DNA from 2 places in the Rossellomorea sp. FM04394 genome. Region 2 is predicted to be linked to the other one. Evidence: a T-box and tRNA genes for the amino acid it is inferred to sense, from the RefSeq annotation. Region 2 holds a T-box; the other holds one or more tRNA genes.

Region 1 (8,578 bases), 1.6 Mb from region 2:
ACAATATCTTCAAAGCTTGATGGCCTTACTTTTTCTGCAAGAGGTTCAGTTAACGAAATGGATCTCATCTTCCGTAATTCTTCCATCTCTTTTTTTGACTCTCGATCAATGGAAACTTTTTGCGTTCGCTGATTTTTCAAGAGGTTCCAAAAGTACAATCCAATGATTATTCCGAAGAATAATTGGATAAACAAAGCGATGCTAGTAAAGCTCATTCGTCTCCCTCCAAGTAGATACAAGTTGTTATCGGTTAGTATCTCCTTGACCTTGTGGGAATAAACAAAAAAATTCTGGTTCTAAAATGAGTAAAAAAAGAAAGATGGGGTTATCTTTAATTGCTACTAAGCATGTAATGGCTGATTTCCACTCCAGGTGCTCGCTTTCCGCGGGGCGTGAGTTGAGCCTCCTCGGGCTTTGCCCTGTGGGGTCTCAACTGTCCAGCTCCGGCGGCTAGCCCCTCGAGGTCATAAGCTAAATGGTCCAAGAAGGCAAAGAACGCCTTCCCGGCCCATTCATCCTATGCTTGTCGGGGCTGTTCGAGCCGCCTACGCATTTCGTACTTTCCCGCTATTCCCGCAGGAGTCGAGCACCTTCCGTTCCAATCAACTTTCTGAGAATGTCTCTTTTAAGGAAGCAGAATTCTTTTTCCGTTAGTTAGTTTTTCTTGCACACCTTTAAGCTCTATCACTGATATATCCTCATCATCCATCACACACTAATTGACAGAGTATTGGTAGAAATTATGTTAATAACAACAAGCTTTGCACATTGCATAGTATTTTAATCTTTAACCGAAAAAAAGCCAAGAATGAAAAATCATTCTTGGCTTTACTTTAAGCTATTAAGCTGATGTTTTTTCTTCGTTCGGGTCGATCATGGTTCCATCTTCGAGCATTAGATGTGGAGCCGCATCTTCAAGGATCGTTTCTTTTGTAATGATACATTTTTTAATATCATCACGGGAAGGAAGATCGAACATCACATCCAGCATCATGGTTTCGATGATAGAACGTAATCCACGGGCACCCGTTTTGCGCTCGATTGCTTTTTTAGAGATTTCAAGAAGGGCATCTTCAGTGAACTCAAGCTCTACATCATCTAATTCAAGCATTTTTTGATATTGTTTTACTAACGCATTTTTAGGCTTTGTCAGGATTTCGACCAGCGCTTCCTCATCAAGAGGCTCAAGGCTTGAAATCACTGGTAAACGACCGATGAATTCTGGAATCAAACCAAACTTCAATAGATCTTCAGGTACAACTTTAGAAAGAAGGGATTTGTCTTCTTTTACTTCTGCGTTTTTAGGATCAGAACCGAAACCGATCACCTTTTGACCTAAGCGGCGTTTAATGATTTGTTCGATTCCATCAAAAGCACCACCGCAAATGAATAGTACATTGGACGTATCAATCTGGATGAATTCCTGATGAGGATGCTTACGGCCGCCTTGAGGTGGAACGCTCGCCACTGTACCTTCAAGAATTTTCAGAAGTGCCTGTTGAACACCTTCACCTGAAACGTCTCTAGTGATGGATGGATTTTCAGATTTACGTGCTACTTTATCGATTTCATCGATGTAGATGATGCCTTTTTCAGCTTTTTCTACATCGTAATCAGCTGCCTGGATCAATTTCAATAGAATATTCTCTACGTCTTCCCCTACGTAACCGGCTTCTGTTAAAGAAGTGGCATCCGCAATCGCGAATGGTACGTTCAAAATACGTGCAAGTGTTTGTGCCAGTAGGGTTTTACCGCTACCTGTCGGACCGATCATCGCGATATTACTCTTAGACAGTTCAACATCATCGACTTTGCTGCTTGAGTTGATACGCTTGTAATGGTTATAAACGGCTACAGCCAGAGATTTCTTGGCTTGTTCCTGTCCAATTACGTACTCGTCGAGGATTTCCCGGATTTCACGAGGCTTAGGAACGTCTTTGAATTCTACTTCTTCTTCTGTACCTAGCTCTTCTTCTACGATTTCAGTACAAAGTTCGATACACTCATCACAGATATACACACCTGGTCCAGCGACTAGTTTACGAACTTGGTCTTGTGTTTTTCCGCAAAAAGAACATTTTAGTTGTCCTTTTTCATCATTAAATTTAAACAATGAATTTCACCCCTTAGTTAAAACTTCATAAAATCGTGCTCTGTTTCATCAAACGAACGATTCCTTACATCCCTATTACCTAAAGTTATGTACTGCATTTTATCATATTATATGTTCGTAAAGAAATTGATACGATTCTTAAGAATCATCTTATTATGTAATGAGCATTTTAGCAAATATTTTACATTGCTAATTAGTATGTTGTCCAATTGAAGCTTGGTGATGTAAGGAATCTGGTTATGTATGTTCATGGTGAAAAATTATTAACGCCGTCTAATAAGCTTTTTCCAAAAATAGTGGTTCTTATTCTTAATTGATGGATAAAGTTTCTTAGTTAGATAGGATATAGTATTTTGGCTCATTTTGCCACAGAAACAAAAAACGCCTGGAGCAAACTCGTTTGCTCATTCGTTTTTTGTTTCTGTGGCAACTTTTCAGCTAGGCTGAAAAGCGTGTGAAACATTCGTTTCACACGAATGAGCCAAAATACGGTGTAATATGACCGTTCATTGTACAAAACAAGGCACGAATGAATCGCGCCTTGTTTGCTATTTTTATTATGCTACAGTTTTGCTGTTTTCAACAAGGAATTCTACTGCTTTACGAACTTTCAGGTCAGCTTTAAGTGTGTCAAGGCCGCCTAGAGCTTGTTTGATGTTGTCAGCAGACATGTTGTATTGTTCAGCCATTTTGTTTACTTCTTCTTCTGCTTCTTCGTCAGTAACTTCAAGGTTTTCAGCTGCCGCAATTGCTTCTAGTGTAAGGTTTGTGCGAACGCGTTTACCAGCATCTTCTTTCATTTGACCGCGAAGATCTTCTTCTGTTTGACCAGAGAATTGGAAGTATAGGTCAAGGTTCATCCCTTGCATTTGAAGACGTTGACCGAATTCTTGCATCATGCGGTCTACTTCAGCAGTAACCATTACTTCTGGAATTTCTACTTCAGCATTTTCAGAAGCTTTATTTACAAGAGTTTCACGAACTGCTGTTTCAGCTTCGTTCTTTTTAGACTCTTGAAGACGTTTTTCGATTTTTTCTTTAAGTTCAGCAAGCGTTTCAACTTCTTCATCTGCGTCTTTAGCGAACTCATCGTCTAATGCTGGAAGTTCTTTCGCTTTGATTTCGTGAACTTTTACTTTGAATGTAGCAGGTTTTCCAGCAAGTTCAGCTGCATGATACTCTTCAGGGAAAGAAACTTCAACTTCTTTCTCTTCTCCAGCCGTCACACCAACTAATTGCTCTTCGAAACCTGGGATGAATTGACCTGATCCTAATTCAAGAGAATAGTTCTCAGCTTGTCCGCCTTCGAATGCTTCACCGTCAACGAATCCTTCGAAATCCATTGTTACTGTGTCGCCTTCTTCAGCTTTTCCTTCTTCTTTAACAGCAAGCTCAGCTTGTTTTTCTTGAAGTGAAGTAAGTTCAGCTTCTACATCTTCAGCTGTTACTTCTGTTTCCATTTTTTCTACTTCAAGACCTTTGTATTCACCAAGTTTCACTTCTGGTTTCACTTGTACTTTAGCAGTGAAGATTAGATCTTTGCCTTTTTCCATTTGCTCAACATCGATTTCCGGACGGTCGATTGGATCGATTCCAGTTTCTTCGATTGCTTTCGCATACGCTTCAGGTAAGATGAAATCTAATGCATCTTGATAAAGTGATTCTACTCCAAAGCGCTTTTCGAACATACCGCGAGGCATTTTTCCTTTACGGAATCCTGGTACGTTAACCTGTTTTACAACTTTTTTGAACGCTGCGTCCAAACCTTCGTTTACTTTTGCAGCTTCTACTTCAATTGTAAGAACTCCTTGGTTTCCTTCTTGTTTTTCCCATTTTGCAGACATACTGTTCCCTCCAACAATCTATAATTGATCTTGAATTTTTTACGCATAGTAGTAGATAGTCCCGTATGAATCTAGCACTATCATCGTAAATATATGAATAACTTTTACATTACAACCATTACATTATAACATACAGCCACTGTCTTTCAACAGAGAGCATTTAAATATTAGGAGAGGAAATTTCCTCTAGTTCCGCAAGTCTTGATAGAATCCCTTTAGATTTTGTGTTTTCAACCTGATCTTTTAACTCTTCTTCAAGGATCGCATCCGAAAACATCCCCGCCGTGTAGTATGCATACACCGAAGCGACTTCGCTCGGCTCCTCCTCCAATGTAAATGGATAGAGTAGAAAGGCATGTCGTTTCAATAATTCTTGTGCGTGCTGAAATAGCGTAGGATTCGTCTGCGCCAAAAGATCATCCAGGGATTCTGTGACCTTGGTGAAGAAATCAGACTGGAACACATCTTCCAAAGTGGAAGGAGAAACCCGCTCTTCCATCCCAAACTTCGCCACAACTACTTCTTTATCCATTCCATGCTCTCTTAAAACATTTAAGATCATCGTTTGTAAAAATGGATGTGCAGCAGGATCCATTAAAACCGCTTGCAGCTCACCTGCGAAGGGCTGAATATTACGATGAACGAGCTGTGCCACGATCAACGTCTGTTCCTCCAGGCTCTTCCCTGTCAAGATAGACGTTTGCTCTTCTTCCGATGCTTCTTTTTCAGGAACAGCCGCTTTCCCGTTCACTACCTTCTCGCTGAACTGGAGAAGCTTCCTGAAATGTTCTTCCTTTTCAAAGGGTACTTCTTTTTCGTCAAACAGGGCATTGATCGTATCGACCACTTCTCTGTGCTGATGAAGCTGGATGAGTATCATCAAATACATATCAACGACCTCGAAATAATCGCCGATTCCTTCAAGGAGCATCTCTTTGCATATGTATCTTGCCTTGTCGTACTGCTTGCTTTCATAGAGTGATAATACGAGCGCTGTATTGATATCCGGGTTATCCGGTTCTAATTCATAGGCTTGAGTGAGGAGCTGAGAGGATTCGAGTGCCTCCCCTTTTTCCAAAGCCTGCACCCCTTTTTCCAGCAGCCGTTCCTTCAATCCTGGAAACTGTACAATCTTTCCTTTTCCTTCTTGGTTTCCCTTAGTCATAAAACGTACCTGCCTATACTGTTAGTTTGTATTAGTTTAGCACGATATCTTTTAGATAACAAAAAAAGCTCACCCAATGCAGGCAAGCTTTGTATATGTAGGATTTATGGCGTCCCAGGAGAGATTCGAACTCCCGACCGACGGCTTAGAAGGCCGTTGCTCTATCCTGCTGAGCTACTGGGACGTGATTTGTTTTTTCTTGATTTGTTTATCAAGGACAATATTTATTATATTCACATAGCATCAATAAGTCAACAGATTTTCAAAAAAAGTTTTATTTTATTTTCAAGTGTCATTTTGTCATGTAATATCCCTATGAAAAGAACCCGCCGGAGCAGGTTCAAAACAATGGTTTTACAGTTGAAATGTTTGGGTCAATCCGTCCAGTGCCACATGATCATGAGTCAGGAATGTTACCTTTATCTCTTGATCCCGTGCCTCTACTAAGGCGTAGGTGCGCTCTCTTCTCCCCCGTGGTAAAAGAATGCTGCCCGGATTTAAAAACAATATGCCATTATTTAATTCTGCGCCTAACGTATGGGAATGGCCAAAGAAAACAAATTGTGCTCCCACTTCTTCAGCTTTATAACGCAGCTTCATGAGTGACATTTTAATTCCATACAGATGACCGTGAGTCACCATGATTGGATGGCCCTCTACCTTCTCAATAAGATCGTCGGGTAGCCTCGCATCCATATCACAGTTTCCCCTCACTACAAGGTAGGGGGCTAATGCCTGGTCATCTGCACTTAATTCGGAATCTCCGCAGTGTACCATGGCATCTACGGTAGAATGATATTTCTCCGTTAGTTCCAATAACTCTTCTTTTGAACCGTGACTATCACTTACAACCAATAGTTTCATTTCGCTCACCCTTTAAATAAAGTCTGAGATTATGTCCTTTAGTTTTTTCAAAGCATTTCCACGATGGCTGATTTGACTTTTCTCTTCTTGAGTTAGTTCAGCCATGGATTTTCCTAGAGTAGGGACGTAGAAAATCGGATCGTACCCGAACCCATTCGTTCCTCTTTTTTCTTGTAAAATCATGCCTTCGCATGTTCCTGTAACGGTTTTAGTTTCTCTATTAGGTCCGGCAATCGCTAAAACACAGTGAAAACGTGCGGTACGGTCGGGTTCTTCAACAGATTCCAGTTCGCTTAATACCTTCTCCATGTTCGCCTCGTCACTCTTTTCTTCACCGGCATAGCGTGCAGAATACACTCCCGGACGACCTTCCAACGCATCGATGGCCAATCCAGAATCATCTGCGACCACCAGTTCACCTAATACTTCCGCAACCGTTTCAGCTTTCAGAATTGAATTTTCTTCAAACGTTTCACCAGTTTCTTCAACATCCTCAATGTGAGGAAGGTCTAGTAATGTTTGTACCTCATATCCGTATGGAGCAAACATATGTTGAAATTCTTTGGCTTTTCCCCTGTTTTTCGTGGCTATGATCACTCGTTTTGTCATTGAAGTCCCATCCCTTTATTGAAATCTTTTTACTATATCTCCTAATGATTGTTGCTGAATTTGGAATAGCTCGTGGATTCCTTCTTGTCCAAGCTTTAACAGTTGGTGCAGTTGGTCCATCGTGAAGGTTGCTTCTTCTCCTGTTCCCTGCAGCTCTACAAATTCACCTTCACCCGTCATGATGATGTTCATATCCACTAATGCACTGCTATCTTCAATATAATTCAAGTCAAGAACCGCTCCATGCTCTTCAACAATCCCCACACTTGTGGCTGCTAAGAAACTTTTCAGTGGGAAAGAAGAGATTTTTTTGCTGTCTTGAAGCTTTGCCACTGCGATTGCAGTGGCAACGAAAGCTCCCGTGATCGAAGCCGTTCTTGTCCCGCCGTCTGCTTGAATGACATCACAATCAATCCAGATTGTACGTTCCCCTAATGCGTCCAAATCGACTACAGATCGGAGCGCCCTTCCAATAAGACGTTGAATTTCCATTGTTCTTCCTGAAACCTTCCCTTTGGAAGATTCACGGATGTTTCTTGTTTCCGTTGCTCTTGGCAGCATGGAATATTCAGCTGTGATCCATCCTTTTCCACTATTTCTCATAAAAGGAGGCACCCGTTCTTCGATACTGGCATTACAAATGACCTTCGTTTCTCCAACTGTTATTAAGACTGAGCCTTCCGGATGCTTCACATAATCCGTCTCGATCTCAATATTCCGTAATTGATTCTTTTCTCTACCATCTGTTCTCATATCATTACCTCCTGTATTTTCGTGCGTTATGTAAAAACGGTCTAATCAAAAATAGAAGAGGCGGCATTTTGCCAACCTCTTTTCGGATGATTCTATAATAGTATATCAAAAAATTGCTATTTAAAAACTAATTGCATTCACATTTTCTGGTCTTGTCACTGGTTCTGTGATGGTTTCTCCGTCTTTGGACACTGCCGTTGCTTCACCATTCACCAGTACAGAGACCCCTTTAATTCCTTTTTGCTCTGTTAAAGAAAGAACCAGGGAATTCAGCATATGTTCAGAAACCATTTTTTCTTCAAGGCTTCCATAAACTGCTTCGTTGAAATTCAGTGTAACGGTTCCATCCTCAAGTTTCGGATCATCCAATAGTTTTGCACCTGTAAAATCACTTGCCAGTGAAGATGAATATCCTGGTCCATCAATTAATTCATTCACCACCGCGGTGACTTCATCAACCGAATTCGAGCTCACACGCTTGGTGACAGGTACGTAATACGTTTTATCATCACTTTGGGACACGTAATAAACCGTGAGTGGTTTAGTGGAGGTAGGATCCACAACACCAGAAGTATCCACGTTGATTCCTACTTTTCTCGTTAATCCTTTCTCATCGATCGGTGTTCCATTAACAGGCATTTCAGTCAGGGGATAACCGTTCACCCGAAGCTCTACTTTTTCAACAGATTCAAATTGAGTAAGCGTCCACGTGACGGATTGAAGAATTTTCTGCTCATCTTCAGGCTGGTAGTTATTGAATTCCGGAGAGAAATCTGCAATGGCCGTCCCTTCTTTAATATCCACCGTCACTTGCGTATCAGCGGGAAGCACGGCTCTGAACCCATTCGGCAGCACGTTTTGAACCGGCCCGTTCACGACCAGGTACTCAAGAGCTTGCTTAGCCACACTTTCTTCCCCCGGAAGCGGCAATGATTGAGATACAACATATCCGTTTTTATCGATTAAATAAAGCTCGGTCATGACCGTTTCAGCATTGGCTTCTTCCTTGCTCACTTCTTTCTCTGCGTCCTCTCCTTTAGCCGTATCCACTTTTTCCCCTTCTTTTAAGTAGGATAGATCTTGAGGAGGATCGATCTTTTCTTTATCATCACCGAAACTGAGTAATCCACAACCTGAAAGATACACTGAAGAAGCTAAAACCGTTACAGCTATTGACACCTTTGCTTTTTTCGCCATTGGGAAACCTCCTAAAAGACAGTTTGTACTAAC
Region 2 (8,578 bases):
CAAGACGGGAAATCCTTCATTCACTAAAGCAGTATCAGCCATTACCTAAGACGTTAACCCAAGACTCTTAAACTTACACCCGAGAAACGTTGGACAGACATATTTCCCCTTTTCTCACGATATATTTAATAGTAGTGAAGAGGAGGGTTAGGTATGGAGAGAATGATGTTTGATTTACAAGCATTAAAGGAAATCAGAAAGAAGGCAGATGAAATTTCATACCACTGTATGAGTCGGGATCAACCTACAGATCCCCATCGTGTAAGCATGGCGTTAGATCAAGTGTGTCGTGCCCTTGCGATGTTTGCAGAAATGGAAATTCATCGCATGCAGAATCATCATATTCCCTATGACCCCCAGAGCTATATTAAAGGACGTCTGGGAATTGCCTACCGATCTGTACTCCAGGTTCCTCAAGAAGATTCCAATACAGCATAGCAAAAGAGGTTGACCCAAGATATAAGGGTCCTGAAATCAAGAAAATCACAGACAGATATAAGAAACTCTGAAAGCATAAGGACTGGTCCTGTAAGGATGATATCACTCATCGTTTTGGGTCAGCCTCTTTTTATTTACTATTCTAATCCAAAAGTTAGGTGACGATATTCATGACGGTGTTTTCGGATATATTGCTGGTATGTAATGGGAAGGCAGGTCAAGGAACGCTGGAAGTTCTGTTAAAAGATGCTGTGCCTCCATTATTGGACATCTGTACGAACTTAATTATTCATAAAACGAAAGAGAAAGGCGATGCCGAAAGAATTTGTAAGGAGACGGCTAATCAATATGAACTGGTTGTCATCATGGGTGGTGATGGAACGATTCATGAGGCCATCAACGGATTGTCAGCCTTAGAAAAACGGCCATTGGTAGGCATCATCCCTGGAGGGACGTGTAATGACTTTGCCCGTTCGTTACATATTCCCATGAATATCGGACAAGCTGTCCGCCTTATAACCGAACGGGCGCTCGAAAAGGATATCGATATCGTCAAGGCAGACGATCGGTATTTCAGCAATTTCTGGGGAACGGGGCTGGTCGCAGAGACAAGCGACAATATCGATGTAGGATCAAAAAGTGTCCTCGGTAAACTAAGCTATTATATAAGTGCGTTTCAATCCATCCAAGAATCACCGATCTTAAATGTGAAGGTAACAACTGAAAATGATGTGATTGAAGAGGAAGTGGTGATGCTATTGGTTGCAAATGGCCGTTCCATTGGCTCTAATCCACTGCCCACCTGCATCGATATGGAAGATGGACTAATGGATATTTACATCGTCAAAAAAAGCGGTTTCCCTTTATTAAAGGAATTTTTGGTTATCAAGAGCACAGGCAATATAAGCGAGCAATATGACGATATTATGCATATCCAAGCAAGAGAAGCCCATATTGAACTGGGACAGGGTGAAAAGCTTGATATGGATGGAGAATTATATGAAGGAAGCAGGCAGTCTCTTCGAGTATTAAATAAGCATTTGCGATTTATCGTCGGCAGCTCATGATAAAAAGAGAGCAAGGGGGCATTTTTGCCCCCTTGCTCTCTTTTGCTGGGTCAAACAGTTTTCTTTCTCTTTTTGATGACCAAGTAAACAAGATAAACAGCGATTAAAACGCCACCAGCTGCAAGTGTAAGGAGTGTAAAGTTCTCTTCGATGAAAGGCTTTGCTTTAGCCCCAAGTGCTAAAATGATTGCACCTTCAAGGAAGAAACGAATTCCTCTCCCGATAATCGACCAGATTACCAATACTCTGATCTTAACACCGGAAACCCCTGCGAAAATCGTGAAAATCTTATAAGGGATAGGTGTCAGTCCTGCGATTAAAAGAGCCATTGCCCCATATTTAGTAAAGTACTCCTCTACTTTTTGAATCCTTTTTTCAGAGAAGAAATACACAAGGATCGGTCGTCCAAGTTTCTTTCCGATCCACCAGCCAAAAAGGGCTCCGATAACGGAAGCGATGGTCGTATAAAGTGCATAAAGCAATGCGCTATCCGGATTGGCAATCGCTAAAGGAATCAGTAGTACATCAGGTGGGATGGGAAAAAATGATGAATCAGCGAATGAAACAAGGATCAGACCCCATACACCATAATCCAATAACCATGCTTCGAAAGTGTGAAGTAGTTCAGACATAAGTTCAGTAATCTCCTTTATTGATAAAACGTCATTTTTGATTTTATTTGAACATTAGAAAGTATATCACTTTTTACAAAAGGAGTCATGAAATATCCCGTATGGTTGAAACCACTTCACGGAAGTTTCGTCACATTTACAATTGATGATACTCTTAAAAAAGCTTGAAAATAGGTTAAATCAAAAATCATCTATTTCTCGGGAAATAGTGACAGAAATCGTATTCATTCTACATTTCTGAAGGAGACTTCATCCCCAATAATCTCAATCCTTCCGCAAGGACAGTTGCAACAGCATGGACCAAGGCCAGGCGGGAGATCTGCTCTAAATCCTCGGAAATGATTTTAGTTTTACCGTAATAACGGTTAAAGCTTTGGGCGGTATCAACTAAATATTTGGCAATAACCGAAGGAGCGTATTGGTTCCATGCTTTCTCAACCATCTCCGGAAATAGTCGTAACTGCTTCACTACATCCCAGCTCTCAGCATCGTCAAGCCCCTTAAAGGTCAGGGGAGGATGAGCTTCCGCTTTTCTCAGGATGGATTGAGCTCTGGCGTATGTGTATTGGATATATGGACCTGTTTCTCCTTCGAAGGTCAGCATATGTTCCAGGGAAAATTCAATATCGTTAACCCGGTCATTTTTTAAATCATGAAAGATAATCGCCCCGACCCCAACATCTTTTGCCACTTCTGCAGCATTTTTTAAGTCAGGATTCTTCTGCTTGATATTATATTCAGCCATTTTTATGGCTTCTTGAAGAACCTCTTCGAGTAAAATGACCCGGCCCTTTCTGGTGGACATTTTCTTCCCATCCTTCAGATAAAGACCAAAAGGTATATGTTTCATATCATTCGCCCAATTAAATCCGAGCTTCTTCAATACTTCCATCACTTGTTTGAAGTGGATGGTTTGTTCCTGGCCAACGACATACAGTGCTTCATCAAAGGCATACTGGCGATGGCGATACAGGGCAGCTGCCAGGTCTCTCGTAGCATAAAGGGTAGCTCCGTCTGACTTTTTGATGAGACAAGGCGGGAGATTCTCTTCTTCTAGACGAACCACTTGTGCTCCTTGTGATGTTTCAAGAATATCATGGTCTTGAAGCAATGTTACGACTTCAGCCATCTTGTCATTGAAGAACGCTTCGCCATTATAGGAATCAAATTCAACTCCGAGCAGCGAGTAAATCGTTTTAAAGGCTTCAAGTGATTCGTCTTTAAACCATCTCCAAAGCTCCGTTACTTCTTTATCTCCGTCTTCAAGAAGTTTAAAGGCTCTTCTTCCTTCTTCCTCGAGTGAGGGATCTGTTTCTGCTTCCTGATGAAACTTCTTGTATAAAATGAACAATTCAGATATGGGGTTCTCCCTGACCTGTTGATGATTTCCCCACTTTTTGAAAGCGACGATTAATTTCCCGAATTGAGTCCCCCAATCCCCGATATAATTGATTTTTTCTGTGGTGTAACCGCATTTTTCTGCAATAGTGGCGATGGAATTCCCGATGACAGTCGAGCGTAAATGACCCATGGAAAAAGGTTTGGCGATATTAGGTGAGGACATATCCAATACTACGGTTTTTTGCTTGCCAAATACATGGCTACCGAAATCTGACCCTTTTTCCAAGATAGCTGACACAATGTCTTTTCCTGCTTTCAATCTGTCAAATCGGAAATTTACATAAGCACCAGCTGATTCTACTCTGCTGAAAAAGGGAGAGGAGAGAGAGTCAGCAATTTCTTCTGCAATGATGTGAGGTGCCTTCTTCCATGCTTTGGCCAGTTGGAAACATGGAAAGGCAAGGTCTCCCAAATGAGTATGCTTTGGGGTTTCAAGCAATTCATAAAGCTCTTTTTTGTTCCAGTCATTCAATGCCTGTGACTTTAGTACGTCAGTAACGATCGATTTCAAATCCATCATCTACACCTCCTGATAAAATCAAACACAAAAAAACCCGCCTCTATAAAATATAGAGACGAGTTTAGCTCGCGGTACCACTCTTATTCCCTTTAAGGGCGCTCATTGTATAACGGGAGATCCCGGTTTTTCTCTACTGATTTCAAGAAAAACATCTCAGAAGTGCGTTTCATTCCAGGTTTCTCACCAGGCTTCCACCATCCCCGGCTCGCTATCGATCCACATCAGAATTACTCTCTTCATCATAGAATATTCGTATATAATTACTATTATTTTACACATCCTGGTGATGATTGCAACCTGTAATTAAGAATCTTCTGATGAAAACATATACGTTTTATGGTGAAATCTCATACTGAAAACAAGTCCAAGGGCAAGCATATTTCCCATAAGAGAGCTTCCTCCGTAACTGATGAAAGGAAGTGGGATCCCTGTAATCGGAAGCAATTGAATCGTCATTCCAATGTTCTGGAACACGTGGAACGTAATCATGCTAATAATCCCTGCGCATACATAGGCATTGAATGGTTCCTTCGTATCTAAAGCCGTTTTGGTTAAATGGTAAATGAGAAGGAAGTATAAACTTATGACGACGCTTGCGCCAATAAAGCCGTATTCCTCACCGATCACACTGAAAATAAAATCGGTGTGGTTCTCAGGAATGTATACTTCTCCTCCACTGTACCCTTTCCCAAAGATTTGCCCGGATCCAATGGCGTTAAGGGAGTTAATTAAGTGAAATCCCTCTAATTTAGCGTAGTTATACGGATCTAGCCAAGCATAAATACGTCCAAACTGATAAGGCTTTACATTTAAATATTTTTCAAGCAGGTCAGGAGCCCACACAACAAGTGAAAGGACGATCCCCCCGAGCACTCCGATAGAAGTATATATTGGAACGATCAGCTTCCACGTAATCCCTGAAACTAAGATGATTCCGGTCATGATGGCTAAAATAACAAGGGAAGTCCCTAAATCCGGCTGCTGCATAATAAAAGCAAGGGGAAGGAGGGTTGTAAGCCCGATCTTCACTAATAACTGAAAATCCGACTGCATTGTTTTTCTTGGATTAAGCTCATGATGATTGCTAATGATCCGTGCAAGAGCAAGAATCAAAAACGTCTTCATGAATTCTGAAGGCTGAATAGAACCAAGCGGTCCCAGCATGAACCAGCTTTTGGCTCCGTTTCTATAAGGTGCGATGCTTTCCGGTGAAATGAGTAATACAAGAAGCAGGAAGATTCCTGCACCGTATATGTACCAAGCAAGACGCTTATACTGATCGGAATCAAGGAATAAGGCTCCTACAATAATAATTCCACCCACGACATACCAAAAAGCTTGTCTTATCACAAAGTTCGTCCCATACTGACCTGACGTCTGGGCACTACTAATTCCCATAGCGCTAACAATAAAAAATAACATTAATAAAAAGAGAAGACCCCAATCGATCTTATCAGCAAATCGCTGGCGAGTTTCCATAATCTATTCACCTGAATTTCTAAAGATTTCACATTCCTAGTCTAATAGAAATGAAGGGAAATTTCTACTCATGACCAGAGAAATTACGGAAGTTCTGTCGGTATGTGACAGGCACTATACGATATTTGTCGAAATGAAATCAAAGGAAAAGCTTACAGGAGAGGGATTCAACGAATGGACAGCGGGACGAAATTCCATTTTTTACATAATCGTGATCGTTTCTTATCATTAAAATATAAGAAGAAAGTGCCGTTTCCTAACGTTTGGAAGCCATTACTCTTTTTCTTATATAAATAGAACAAAAATATATAGCCTGCGGTCCTGCAATATGACTATTTTCTACAATTACCTGCGACTTTTGTCATCATTTTGAAATGAAATAGAAAAGAACAAGTACCTTACAAATTTGCTAGAATAGAAAGTATGAATTGTGCATCGTGTTAATCAGATGGAGGGAATGTTCTTGAAGGCAAATAATCAGGTTAAAGATATCATCTATGTTCACAAGAATACGGATCGTCAGTATGTCGTATCTTACGGAATTAATTTCAACGAGTTTGCTTCAAATGCCCGTAAACCATTGAAGAATCTCCTTCTTATTAAGCATCAGTACGAGCATGGTGCCTTTAATATACATACGCATATGGAGTATGTGGAACAGGATGAAATGAAGAAGATTATGAATGACGGAGTACAGAGCTATGGTGATTTCTGTTGGATTGACTTCGAGGAAGAAGTGGGAGTCAATGAATTGAACGGTCAGGAAATCGCTGAGCTGCTCTATATGGGTCATATTAAGCAACCTTTAAACCCTCCTTTTTATTCAAAACTGAACAATCGATACGCGTACCTATCTCATGATGATGGATGGTTTAACAAGATCTATTATCGGGATTTTGAGGACTTCTATCATATGTTGGGAGCGACGGTTTCTTCGAAATTGAGTTCGGTCAAAGGTGGAAAGGGCTTATTTGGTATGAAGAAGGAGAAAGCCTATCCAATCATCGGGAAGGAAGTCATTCATTCCTTTAGAGACAAATTAAAAGAAGGAATGGTCATTTCTTTAGAAAAAGCCATACTAACGAGAGGGAAGATAGAGATCCCGATCTGGGTGATCGGCGATTATTACGATATGGACGAGATGGCGGAAGATTATAAGCAAATCCGCAAATCACCTGCCAACGGTTTATTATCCTATGATCGTAAAACAAAAAGCTGGAGTGCTTTACTTCGTTAAGCAGGAAACAAGGAGCGTGAAAGTTTGGTAGAAATTCAATTTCGTGACAATCTGGTTCAAGGGATATTTCTCGAGCGCCTCAACCGGTTTGTTCTGGAGTGTCAGATTCCTTCAGGTTCTATTGAAAAAGTCCATTTACCCGATCCAGGCAGATTAAAAGAATTATTGGTACGGGGAAACCCGATCTGGCTTCAGGCATCAACAGATCCCAAAAGGAAGACGAAATGGTCAGCCGTCATGACGTATGATGCTTCTAACGGTATGTATGTGTCTTTAAATACACAATATCCCAATCGGTTAGTCCTGGAAGCCTTGCAACAGGAAATGGTGGAAGAGTTAAAGGATTGGCAATTGGAAAAAGCCGAGTATAAAGTAGGTGGCTCACGCTTTGACTTCTTACTCACTCATAAACGACATGAACAAAAATTATTGCTCGAAGTAAAAAGTGTCACCATGGTAGAGGACGGAATGGGGAAATTCCCGGATGCCGTCACGTCAAGAGGGGCAAGGCATGTGGAGGAACTTACGCATTTACAGATGGGTGGGAGCTATCAAGCAGCCGTCCTGTTTATTGCTCAGCGAACCGATTTGTCCGGGATCACTTCCGCACCTGAAATTGATCCTCATTTTGCCCGGGTCATGGAAGAAGCCGCCAACCAGGGTGTCCGGTTTTTTGGAAGAAGCTGCATCGTTACGCCTGAACGTATCGCCTTAAATGGACCGGTACCTGTATATACAAAAAAGGATTAATCTCACAGCCGTCTTTAGCATGTGAAGGTTAATCCTTTTTGTTATACCTAATCCAACTGTACTTCTGCTTTTGCTTTATAGTTCTGGTCTCCTTTGGCGGTTAACCAAACGGTCAACGTATAGGTACCGCTCCCGACCTTTGGAAGAACCACTTTCTGGGAGAACTCTTCACCCTGTTTTACGGTGATTTCCTGGATCGCCTGGGTATACATCTTATTTTTTGAGTCCTTATACACGACCTCACCTTTATCGTTCCGAAGCTCAAAGTCAATGGTTTGTCCGGAAGAAAAAACAAAGGTTTTTTCTTGCTCTGTTTGATTCTTAATGGAGTAGACATAGACAATCTGACCGCTTTCCTCTTGTTTCGTTAATGAAGGTTCCATTTCGCCTGCAACAATCCCTTTCTGTACAGAAATGTCTTCACCGGCTCCTGAGTTTTGATTCTCTTCGGATTGACTGCCTTTATCTTCAGTCGTTCCACAGCCTGCTATTCCTGCCATAAGTATGATACATAACATGATCAATCGCTTCATGCTAAAACCACCTCCTTACTGTATTAGACAGGGTTTATCTGAAAAGGTTACAAGCCTTCCCGAATATGAGCACGATGACATATGAGGATGTGCTGAACTTGTTTCTTTCTTCCTCAACATGGGCATAGATTTACATATGTAAGGCAGATTACTTTTTAAAATCATGAGGTTCAGTACAATAGAATTATAGAAAAAGAGCAGAGGAGCAAGGTGTATGAAAAAATGGTTAGCAATTATGGGTTTTATAACCATACTAATAGTATCCGCTTGCGGTCCTTCAAATGCAACCGATAGCGGGGAAATTCCTGCCGGAAATTGGGATATGATTTCATCGGAAGCAGAAGGATCAAAAGTGAATCTTTTTATGTGGGGCGGTGACGATGGAATTAACCGTTATATTGATGACGTGGTTGCACCTGTGCTGAAAGAAAAAAACGATATCGAATTAAATCGGGTACCTTTAGACACAAAAGAAATTCTGCAAAAACTACAAACAGAGAAACGGGCAGGGAAAGATAAAG

Evidence for each region. The T-box of region 2 lies ahead of argS (arginine--tRNA ligase). A T-box ahead of a tRNA ligase gene usually reads a tRNA of that ligase, here a tRNA-Arg.
Region 1: it has a tRNA-Arg gene. The T-box ahead of argS (arginine--tRNA ligase) is inferred to sense a tRNA for this amino acid. The anticodon was not compared.

What each region holds. Positions count from the first base shown of each region.
Region 1 is NZ_CP168654.1:3,110,652-3,119,229, forward strand. Features, by position in the region: gene lonB (ATP-dependent protease LonB) at 1-215, opposite strand, end outside; gene clpX (ATP-dependent protease ATP-binding subunit ClpX) at 842-2,113, opposite strand; gene tig (trigger factor) at 2,671-3,957, opposite strand; gene ACCB35_RS15780 (tetratricopeptide repeat protein) at 4,118-5,122, opposite strand; tRNA gene ACCB35_RS15785 (tRNA-Arg) at 5,230-5,306, opposite strand; gene ACCB35_RS15790 (metallophosphoesterase) at 5,477-5,986, opposite strand; gene ACCB35_RS15795 (XTP/dITP diphosphatase) at 5,999-6,595, opposite strand; gene rph (ribonuclease PH) at 6,611-7,348, opposite strand; gene ACCB35_RS15805 (GerMN domain-containing protein) at 7,469-8,545, opposite strand.
Region 2 is NZ_CP168654.1:213,661-222,238, forward strand. Features, by position in the region: gene ACCB35_RS01175 (Lmo0850 family protein) at 1-71, shown strand, start outside; gene ACCB35_RS01180 (hypothetical protein) at 154-438, shown strand; gene ACCB35_RS01185 (diacylglycerol kinase family protein) at 609-1,505, shown strand; gene ACCB35_RS01190 (YqaA family protein) at 1,556-2,137, opposite strand; gene argS (arginine--tRNA ligase) at 2,367-4,055, opposite strand; T-box leader at 4,107-4,310, opposite strand; gene ACCB35_RS01200 (FtsW/RodA/SpoVE family cell cycle protein) at 4,362-5,537, opposite strand; gene ACCB35_RS01205 (hypothetical protein) at 5,608-5,769, shown strand; gene ACCB35_RS01210 (hypothetical protein) at 5,995-6,774, shown strand; gene sfsA (DNA/RNA nuclease SfsA) at 6,799-7,524, shown strand; gene ACCB35_RS01220 (BsuPI-related putative proteinase inhibitor) at 7,572-8,057, opposite strand; gene ACCB35_RS01225 (ABC transporter substrate-binding protein) at 8,272-8,578, shown strand, end outside.